3 regions of the Paenibacillus vandeheii genome follow, and region 1 is predicted to be linked to each of the others. Evidence: riboswitches for the same ligand, from Rfam matches in the RefSeq annotation. Region 1 holds a riboswitch; each other region holds the start of a gene.

Region 1 (3,284 bases):
TCAATCCGGTCACCAACTGTAAAATAATTATCAACAATCAAGTCAACCAGCAGATACAACAGCTTATCCGGCGTACTGATCTCCTGTTCCCACAGGATCGGCTTCAATGTTCTCAATTCACTGACTTTCTGTTTGGTCACACTGATAATAAAGTGTCTGCCAAGGAAGAGGTTGACGGCACGTAAAAAAATCTCTTCATCATCAAAACGAATGCTATTAATAACAATAAAATAATGGCTCTCATAAATTTCAATCTTCGGACGTTGTTCTTCGTCACTCAAGCAGTCTTCTACAGCCAGATCATGCATCATGAATAGCGGTTGAAGTACCGCCAAATCGTCTACGTCCGCATCAATCCAGTAAAATCCCTCCGCTGGTGGAGTCAGCGCCTGCTGAATGTCATCCACCGGAATAAATACACCGTTGTTTACCAACCGGATTTTCATTGTTCATCTACTCCTTCTGCACCCGCCAAATGGGCGGATTTCATCAATATGGGCGCAAAAAGAACAGATCAGCCGGTCGGCAGCGGATCCTGGAAGTCAGGACTGCGTTCGCTTTATAACCAAACGGAAGTAACGTCCCGCTGCCGGCATGCTGATATCAATTCTCTATGCAGTTTGTCGGAATTCGGCTGCCAGTCAGGCCTCGGGTCGCCATCCATTGAATATGTCACCTCTCACATAAGGGTTTACAACACTTGTCTAGTATACCGCTGGTACAGAGTCCTTTCAAGCGCAAAAATGTGTCGATTTCGCGCCCTGGAGCAGTGTATGACAACGGCTGACGAACGGTTCCGATCCAGATGAACAGACATTGAACTACACCTTGACGTGAGGGGATTAATGTTTTAAAGTAAACGGTGAACCACACTAGATTTTACAATTAAATAAAGCGAAATCTTATCAAGAGTAGGTGGAGGGACTGGCCCGATGAAACCCGGCAACCGGCGGTATACCGCACGGTGCTAATTCTTGCAGCGACCAAGTGTCCAAGTTGACACTGTTGTAACTGAGAGATGAGAGAGGCGCATATCTATTTACATATGACCTTTCTCGGAATCCGAGGAAGGTCTTTGTTATATGCACCGACTTCTCAGCAGTGATTTTCGCTAAGGAACTTGAGCTTGCCGCCAGCAATGTGGTTGCAATTCAGCGCCTGCAGGCAAGCTCATGGCAGTCTATAACTGTACGGAGCGAATCGTATCGCACCCGCAGTGGCTGCATCTATTTATGCACAAGGAGGAGTTAGAACGACTATGCCAATCAAAATTCCAGACACACTGCCTGCCAAGGAAGTACTCGCAGGAGAGAACATCTTTGTCATGGACGAGACATCCGCTTATCAGCAGGATATTCGTCCGCTCCGTATCGCTATATTAAACCTGATGCCTACTAAGGAAACGACAGAAACTCAATTGCTTCGTCTGGTAGGTAACACACCCATTCAGGTAGATATCGTTCTGGTTCATCCGAAGTCTCATACGTCCAAGAACACATCCCAGGAATATTTGGACCTGTTCTACAAAACCTTTGACGAGATTGAGCACCGCCGTTTTGACGGCATGATCATTACAGGAGCTCCTGTAGAGCAAATGGATTTTGAAGACGTGAACTATTGGAAAGAAATCCAGGAGATCTTCGAATGGACCAAAACCAATGTGACTTCGACCATGCATATATGTTGGGCTTCCCAAGCGGGTTTATACCATCATTTCGGAGTTCCAAAGGTTCCGCTGGATGAAAAATGTTTTGGCGTATTCTCACACACGATCAACAGATCCAACGTGCCTTTGCTGCGTGGATTTGATGAAGTATTTAACGTTCCGCATTCCCGACATACGGAAGTGCGCCGTGAAGATATTGAAAAGAATGAACATCTCGAAATTTTGGCTGAATCGGAGGAAGCCGGTATTTTCCTGGTCGCTACCAAAGACGGCAAACAAATTTTCGCTACCGGACATGCCGAGTATGACCCGCTTTCATTAAAATGGGAATATGACCGGGATGCATCCAAAGGCATGGATATTGCTCTGCCAAGACATTATTTCCCGAATGACGACCCTTCCTGTGTACCTCCAGCCACCTGGCGGGCACATGCAAACTTATTATTCTCTAATTGGCTCAATTACTATGTGTATCAAGAGACGCCTTACGATATTGGTCCGCAAATTTAATCGACATTACAGGAGGATGCTGCAATGGAAGACAACAAGTTGAAAATCGAAAGCCGATTGGCTCAAATCGGGTCCATCAATGAACCGGTAACGGGTGCCATTAATTTTCCGATCTATCAATCCACTGCGTTTCGCCACCCGAAGCTTGGACAAAGCACGGGGTTTGATTATATCCGTACGACCAATCCCACCCGTAAAGTATTGGAAGAAGCAGCGGCGGCATTGGAGTCGGGGGATGCAGGTTTTGCCTGTAGCTCCGGCATGGCGGCTTTGCAAACGATTTTTGCTTTATTCGGTCAAGGAGATCATCTCATTGTATCGCTGGATCTGTACGGGGGAACGTATCGTTTGCTTGAACGCATCCTGTCTCGATTCGGTGTGACAGCAAGTTACGTAGATACCAATGATCTTGCAGCTCTGGAAAGTATCCGTCAGCCGAACACAAAAGCAGTATTTATTGAGACACCAACCAATCCACTAATGATGATTACGGATGTGGAAGCGGTTTGCTCCTGGGCGAAGAGCCACAACTTGCTGACCATTGTGGATAATACACTACTGACTCCGTTCTTCCAGCGTCCAATTGAACTCGGTGCCGATATCATCATTCATAGTGCCACCAAGTATCTGGGTGGTCATAATGATGTCCTTGCCGGATTAATTATTACCAAAGGGGAAGAATTGTCGGCCGAAATGGCATTCCTGCACAATTCCATTGGTGCAGTGTTGTCTCCAAGCGACTCCTATCAGTTGATGAAAGGTATGAAGACACTTGCTCTTCGTATGGAGCGGCATGAGTATAATGCCTTGACGATTGCCAAGTATCTTTTGGAACACCCAGCCGTTAACGAAGTGTATCATCCTGGTTTGTCGGATCATCCCGGATTTGAAATACAGAATAAACAGTCGAGTGGGAACACAGGCATTTTCTCTTTCAAAGTAAAGGATGCCCGTTATGTTGAACCGCTGCTGCGTCATATTAAGCTGATTGCCTTTGCGGAAAGCCTCGGGGGTGTAGAGTCGTTGATGACCTATCCTGCGGTACAGACCCATGCGGATATCCCGATTGAAATTCGTGACGCTGTAGGTGTGGATGACCGTCTGTTGC
Region 2 (3,284 bases), on a different contig from region 1:
TCTACTTTTACGATTACCCATTATGCTGCTTCTCTCGGATGTTCACAATTGTTCAAGAAAAAAATGATGCCATTTCTGATTATTTTGCTTCCCATCACTTACATTATTGCTATGCTTCCACAAAATTCAAACGACACGTTCAAACTAGGAGATACTTGCGGAAACGTTTCTATTTATTTGTTTGGTGTTGTACCGCTATTGCTTTTGCTACTGAGTATGATCCGTAAAAAAGGAGGAAAGCACAATTGAACAGATTCATAAGGAAATCAATCATGTTGTTCACGTTGTTGCTGCTCGTTTTTACCTCAGGGTGCTGGAGCAGTAAAGAGATCGAAGATTTGAGTGTTTATGTGGGTGTGGGATTGGACTTAGCCGAGGAATCCAAATTTGAAAAGAGCATTAATGCACAGGGAGGTCACTATCCCAAAAACAACAATTTTACAGCTACCGTACAGATTGTTCCACGGATCGGGCCAAAGCAAGAAAATCAAAAGAATGCCGGGGCTTCCGAGGGGCAATCTTTTTTAAACGAAAGGTTAACCGGGGACTCCCTGTTTCAGATTTTTCGTCAGTTTGCTCTGAGAAGAGACCGGCCACTTATTGGTCATCATTTAAAGGTCATTGTTGTTTCTCATGAGTTGACGAAGAAATACAGTCTTGAGCAGCTGCTTGATTTTATTTTGCGAGATAATGATATCCGTCCCAGTTCCCTTGTTATGGTGAGCCATGGAACAGCCCTGGAAGCTCTTAGCTCTAATGAGCCGGGTGAAATCCCAGCCTTTTATTTAAAGGGGGTGGTGGCAAATGCTTACCGCTCCAACAAGATTCTTCCGGCAGTAACTCTCGCAAAACTGGACGGGAAAATGCAGTCGGGATCAAGCTTTTTGTTGCAAAATGTCCTTACAGCGGAAGGTGAACATAAATTCTCAGGGGCAGGGATCTATAAAGGGGAAACGAAAAAATGGGTGGGCTCCTTAAACCAGATCGAACTTGAAGGATTGTCATGGATTACAGGGGACGCTCAGGCCGGGGCTGTGAAGTCGTATGCTAAGCCTCATGGACACACGGTAACCTATGAAATTAAGTCTACCAAGACGAAAATAACGCCAAAAGTCCAAGGAGATGATATTTATTTTCACGTAAAAGTTGAATCGGAAGGCCAACTTATGGAAGATTGGAGTTCTCCAGAAATTCCTTCAACAGATACGTATATTAAGGAATTGGAGGGACAATTCGCTGATACAGTTAAAGAACAAATACAGCAGGTTTTGAACAGAATGCAAAATACGTATCGGGTTGAAGTGGCCGGATTTGGAGAGCAGTTGCGTATCAAATATCCGAAGGTATGGAAAAAGGTCAAAAAAAATTGGGATGAAACGTTTAGTCAGATTCCCGTAACCTATGATGTCAAAATCAACATTATAGATGCTGGATCATCGACGGATTAAAGATGAAGATGTATATATAGTTATTCCATAATATTTAATTGTTGACACAACCATGATAGATCGCTATATTTATAAAAAATCATTTTCTTATCCAGAGAGGTGGAGGGACTGGCCCTTAGAAGCCTCAGCAACAGATCTGAAGGATACTGTGCTAATTCCAGCGGGTGAACAGCCTGATAGATAGGAGCGTTTGTTTTTATTTGTCAGTTACGGCGCACTCTTCAGGAAGAGTGTGTCTTTTTGTTTTTCTGGATGAAGAATTAGGGGAGCAGGCATGGATAACAACAAAGATACAGGGCATTTTCAGCGCAAAATGCAAGCACGGCATGTGGTCATGCTCTCACTTGGTGGAGTTATCGGTACAGGTTTATTTCTTAGCTCGGGTTATACCATCCAGCAGGCAGGACCGATCGGAACGATTCTGTCTTATCTGATCGGAGCGATTGTCGTTTATCTGGTCATGCTCTGTCTGGGTGAACTTTCGGTTCATATGCCGGAGACAGGTGCATTTCATAGCTATGCGGCTAAATACATTGGGCCGGCAACAGGATACACCGTGGCTTGGTTGTATTGGCTAACCTGGACGGTTGCCCTCGGTTCCGAATTTACAGCGGCCGGTCTGCTGATGCAGCGCTGGTTCCCTTCTGTGAATGTTTGGATCTGGAGTGCAGTGTTTGCGCTCATGATCTTCCTGTTCAATGCGTTAACCGTTAAATTTTTTGCGGAATCAGAGTTTTGGTTCTCATCGGTTAAAGTCCTTACGATTGTGGTCTTTATTATTATTGGTGCGGCAGCCATGTTCGGCATTATTCCAATGGCAGATTCGGAACCTGCCCCTTTTCTAAGCAATATTACAGGTTCAGGGTGGTTTCCAAATGGGGCTACTGCGATACTAATGACGATGCTTGCCGTAAACTTTGCGTTCTCGGGCACGGAATTGATCGGAATTGCAGCCGGGGAGACCGAGAATCCGGAGAAGATCATTCCAAAAGCGATCAATACCACGTTGTGGCGTTTAATTATCTTTTTTATTGGAACGATTGTTATTCTCTCAGCGTTATTGCCGATGTCGGATGCCAGTGTTCTTGAAAGTCCATTCGTGGCCGTGATGGAGCGGGTCGGTGTCCCTTACGCAGCGGATATAATGAATTTTGTCATTCTGACGGCGATTCTCTCTGCGGCCAACTCGGGTCTATACGCTTCTTCGCGCATGCTGTGGTCACTCGCGGATAAAAAGACGATCTCTCCGTGGTTTGCCCAATTGACCAAGCGCGGTGTACCGCTGAATGCACTTCTGATTAGCATGGTCGGGGGCGGTCTGGCTTTGCTGTCCAGCATTATTGCCCCGGGTACTGTGTATATTACGCTGGTGTCCATCTCAGGCCTCGCGGTTGTTGTGGTGTGGATGAGCATCAGCGCTTCACAGTATATGTTCCGCAGGCAATATATTCGAGAGGGTAACTCGGTAAAGGACCTGGTTTACCGAACGCCGTTTTATCCGGTGGTACCGATTATTTCGTTTGTATTATGCCTGGCTTCATGCATAGGTATTGCCTTTGACCCGACACAGCGAATTGCGCTGTATTGTGGGGTTCCATTTATTGCAGTATGTTACGCCGCGTATTATCTGACAGAACGTGTGAACAAGAAAAGAGGACAAGTACATGACGCAAGCACAACAGACTAACCCCATAGAACAGATCCTACGTAAACATCCGGTCATGATTCTGGATGGAGCGCTGGCCACGGAACTCGAACAGCATGGGTGTGATCTGGATGATCCACTATGGTCGGCTCGTGTATTGCTCGAGAATCCAGATGTTATCGTTCAGGTCC
Region 3 (3,284 bases), on a different contig from region 1:
ACAAGTTGCATCGGCCCGTTAACCGGTTCTAATATATCCGAATTATTGTAGTTCAGGGGATGAATCCAGTGAAGTTCACCATCCGATGATGTACATCATTGGACAGGTGAACTTTGTTTGATGTGAGGCGTGTCAGGGCACCCTATTGTAAGCAGCGGTCATACGTTTACTCTGATTTCCGATTTTGTTTAAATATGATGAATTATGATTATTTTGATGATCTGATGAGTGGAAAGAGGAGGCTATATATGCTGCGAACGTTGCTGGGTGAAAAGCCGCGTAAAAACGAAGGGATACTGAAGGATGCAATAGAGGCAATGGCGGACACGCTTGAGTTATTTCAGCGACAGATGCATGTGGACCATGATCCAACCCATGATTATCGTAAACTGTATGTGTGGACCCAGGGACTCATCTCCTCGTTGGATGAACTGGAGCAAAGTTGTTTTGCTGCTTCCCATTTTCGTCAGAAAGTCAAAGCGGGCTCTACGGATGATATGACGTTACCCGAAAAAGCGGAGTATGCCCGTTATGTCTACTTCTATAAGGATGGCTTCATCCGATGTTTTGCCATTCTGGATAAGTTAGGTACAGTGTTGAATGAAATATTTGAGCTGAATACGACCAATGTTAAAACCCATTTTTCTTATTTTACCGTATTAAGACAGTTCGGATATGACAAGCTGCATCATGATCTTGCCAACGAACTGATCCAGATCAAAGACTCTTACCGTGAGCCAATGAGCAAATTGCGCAAACGAAGAAACATGGAGATTCATTACATGAACTCCGAAATGCAGGATGATCTGTGGCAGCTGCACCAGACTTTGCAAGGGAAAGTGAAGCTGGAGGATCTGGATCAGCATCTTTTGGAACTCCGCCAGGGTGTGGATATGGTATGTGAGACGTTAAAAGCAGCCTATGGCTACATCAACAAGAAGTGGCATAAGCAAGGAATAACTCCATCCGGAAAGTAATTAGTTTGAAATATTTCCCTTTGACAAATCGGAATACTTGGATTATACTGAGTTCCTGATCGACAGTTAGATGGAATTAACAATTATGACATTAATATTATAACTACTGAACTTATAAATTAAATATTTCTTATCGAGAGCGGCGGAGGGACAGGCCCGATGAAGCCCGGCAACCGATTTATAACTGCATGACAGCTGTGTCATTCTTTATAGATGTTAGGTGCTAATTCCTACAAAATGTGTGCAAGGCACAATTTTGGCAGATGAGAAGGTATAATCTTTCACGTGAAGAGCCCTTTTTGTTTCTGCAAAAGGGGCTCTTTTTTTGCATCGAAGGGGAGTTTTCCTTTCATTCGGGTAAAGATACATGTAAGCAGTGGGAAGGAGCAAGTAATTTTGATTGAATTAAAAGGTTTAACCAAGACGTACGGTAAAGGTTCAAAAAGTACGACGGCCTTATCGGATCTAAATTTGAATATCCGCAAGGGTGAAATATTCGGAGTTATCGGTCATTCCGGTGCAGGCAAGAGTACATTGATCCGTTGTATCAATTTGCTCGAACGCCCGACGGCCGGTGAGGTTTGGGTGGATGGAATCAATTTAACCAGTCTGGGCAAGACCGATTTGCAACAACAACGGCGTAAGATCGGCATGATTTTTCAACACTTTAATCTGTTATCCTCAGCTACGGTATATGACAATGTTGCTTTTCCTTTGAAGCTCGTCAATACACCCAAGGCTGCAATAGATCGCAAAGTGAAGGAAATGCTCGCATTGGTTGGATTAGAGGACCACAGCAATAAATACCCGGCTCAACTGTCAGGCGGACAGAAACAAAGGGTGGGTATTGCGAGAGCACTCGCGAGTGATCCGAACGTGCTGCTGTGTGATGAAGCCACATCTGCACTTGATCCCCAGACCACCGATTCGATTCTCAAGTTATTGCTGGATATCAATGAAAAGTACAACCTCACCATTGTTCTGATCACCCATGAGATGCACGTGATTCAGAATATCTGTGATCAGGTGGCGGTTATCCATCAGGGAGGCATCGTGGAGCAAGGTCCGGTGACGGAAGTATTCCTCAAGCCGCAGCATGCAATCACGCGTGACTTTATGATGCGGGACCATGAGGTGGGAATTGCATTGGAAGAGACTGCACTGGCGAGTGCAGATGTTTCATTGCAGACGGACGGATCTTCTAAGCTTGTGAAAATATCCTTCCTGGGCAATAAAACCTATGAGGCGATTTTGTCCAGAACGGTTCGCAAAACAGGAGTGGATTTCGCCATTTTGCAAGGCACCATTTCGACGATCAAACAAGTTCCTTATGGGCAGCTGACCGTTCGGTTTGAGGGACAGTCAGATGAGATTAACTTCACCATTCATGAGTTAATCGCCCAGGGACTTGATGTGGAGGTGCTTCGTTAAATGGATTTTTCAACAGTACGTTGGGAAGAAATCGGTAAGGCTTCAATTGAAACCCTGCAAATTCTGGGAGCATCGGGACTGTTCACGATCATCATTGGTTTGCCGCTGGGCGTATTGCTGTTCATGACAGCAAGGTCGGCTTCAATCAAGTCTCAAGTGGTGTACACTATACTATCGTTTATTGTAAACATTTTGCGCTCAGTGCCATTTATCATTCTGATTGTTGCACTCATTCCGTTCACGCGTTCACTGGTCGGCACAGCTACAGGCGTACTGGGTGTTATACCACCGCTCGTCATTGCCGCTGCTCCATACTTTGCCCGGTTGGTGGAAACTACACTGCGTGAAGTGGATCGAGGCGTCATCGAAGCGGCACAGGCGATGGGAGCTTCAACCGGACAGATTGTAAGGCGTGTGCTTCTGCCAGAGGCATTGCCGGGTCTGTTAGCCGGAATTACCATTACCATCGTTACCCTTGTCTCCTACACGGCGATGGCGGGAATGGTTGGTGGTGGAGGGCTGGGAACATTGGCAATAAATTATGGCTACTATCGATATCAGAATGAAATTATGATTATAGCTGTTGTATTTATGGTCATTCTGGTGCAAGTGCTTCAGATGGCTGGCGATCGTTTGGTTAAATGGTTCACCAGGAAATAACACATATATAGCATTTGCCTAATTCGGTATCGATTTGGTGCAAAATGCAAAAAAAATTATTGGAGAAGGGGTTTTACACATGAAAAAATGGTCTTTTGCTCTACTAAGCATGTTGCTGATTGCGGTTCTTGCGGCTTGCGGAAACAACAAGGATTCCGACAGCGGCGCTGACAATGCTGGAGGCGCACCGCGCACCGTCGAATTGAAAGTGGGAGC

What was found. Region 1 has a riboswitch for S-adenosylmethionine ahead of metA (homoserine O-acetyltransferase MetA). Riboswitches for the same ligand answer to the same signal wherever they lie in the genome.
Region 2: linked by a shared signal. The riboswitch ahead of mmuP (S-methylmethionine permease) and the one ahead of metA (homoserine O-acetyltransferase MetA) in region 1 are both predicted to bind S-adenosylmethionine.
Region 3: linked by a shared signal. The riboswitch ahead of P5G61_RS25680 (methionine ABC transporter ATP-binding protein) and the one ahead of metA (homoserine O-acetyltransferase MetA) in region 1 are both predicted to bind S-adenosylmethionine.

What each region holds. Positions count from the first base shown of each region.
Region 1 is NZ_JAROCD010000012.1:203,432-206,715, forward strand. Features, by position in the region: gene corA (magnesium/cobalt transporter CorA) at 1-446, opposite strand, end outside; SAM riboswitch class I at 900-1,025, shown strand; gene metA (homoserine O-acetyltransferase MetA) at 1,259-2,176, shown strand; gene P5G61_RS23705 (aminotransferase class I/II-fold pyridoxal phosphate-dependent enzyme) at 2,201-3,284, shown strand, end outside.
Region 2 is NZ_JAROCD010000013.1:29,256-32,539, forward strand. Features, by position in the region: gene P5G61_RS23950 (spore germination protein) at 1-249, shown strand, start outside; gene P5G61_RS23955 (Ger(x)C family spore germination protein) at 246-1,448, shown strand; SAM riboswitch class I at 1,533-1,635, shown strand; gene mmuP (S-methylmethionine permease) at 1,723-3,135, shown strand; gene mmuM (homocysteine S-methyltransferase) at 3,113-3,284, shown strand, end outside.
Region 3 is NZ_JAROCD010000014.1:199,913-203,196, reverse strand. Features, by position in the region: gene P5G61_RS25690 (COX15/CtaA family protein) at 1-32, shown strand, start outside; gene P5G61_RS25685 (Cthe_2314 family HEPN domain-containing protein) at 249-977, shown strand; SAM riboswitch class I at 1,105-1,247, shown strand; gene P5G61_RS25680 (methionine ABC transporter ATP-binding protein) at 1,374-2,408, shown strand; gene P5G61_RS25675 (methionine ABC transporter permease) at 2,409-3,068, shown strand; gene P5G61_RS25670 (MetQ/NlpA family ABC transporter substrate-binding protein) at 3,148-3,284, shown strand, end outside.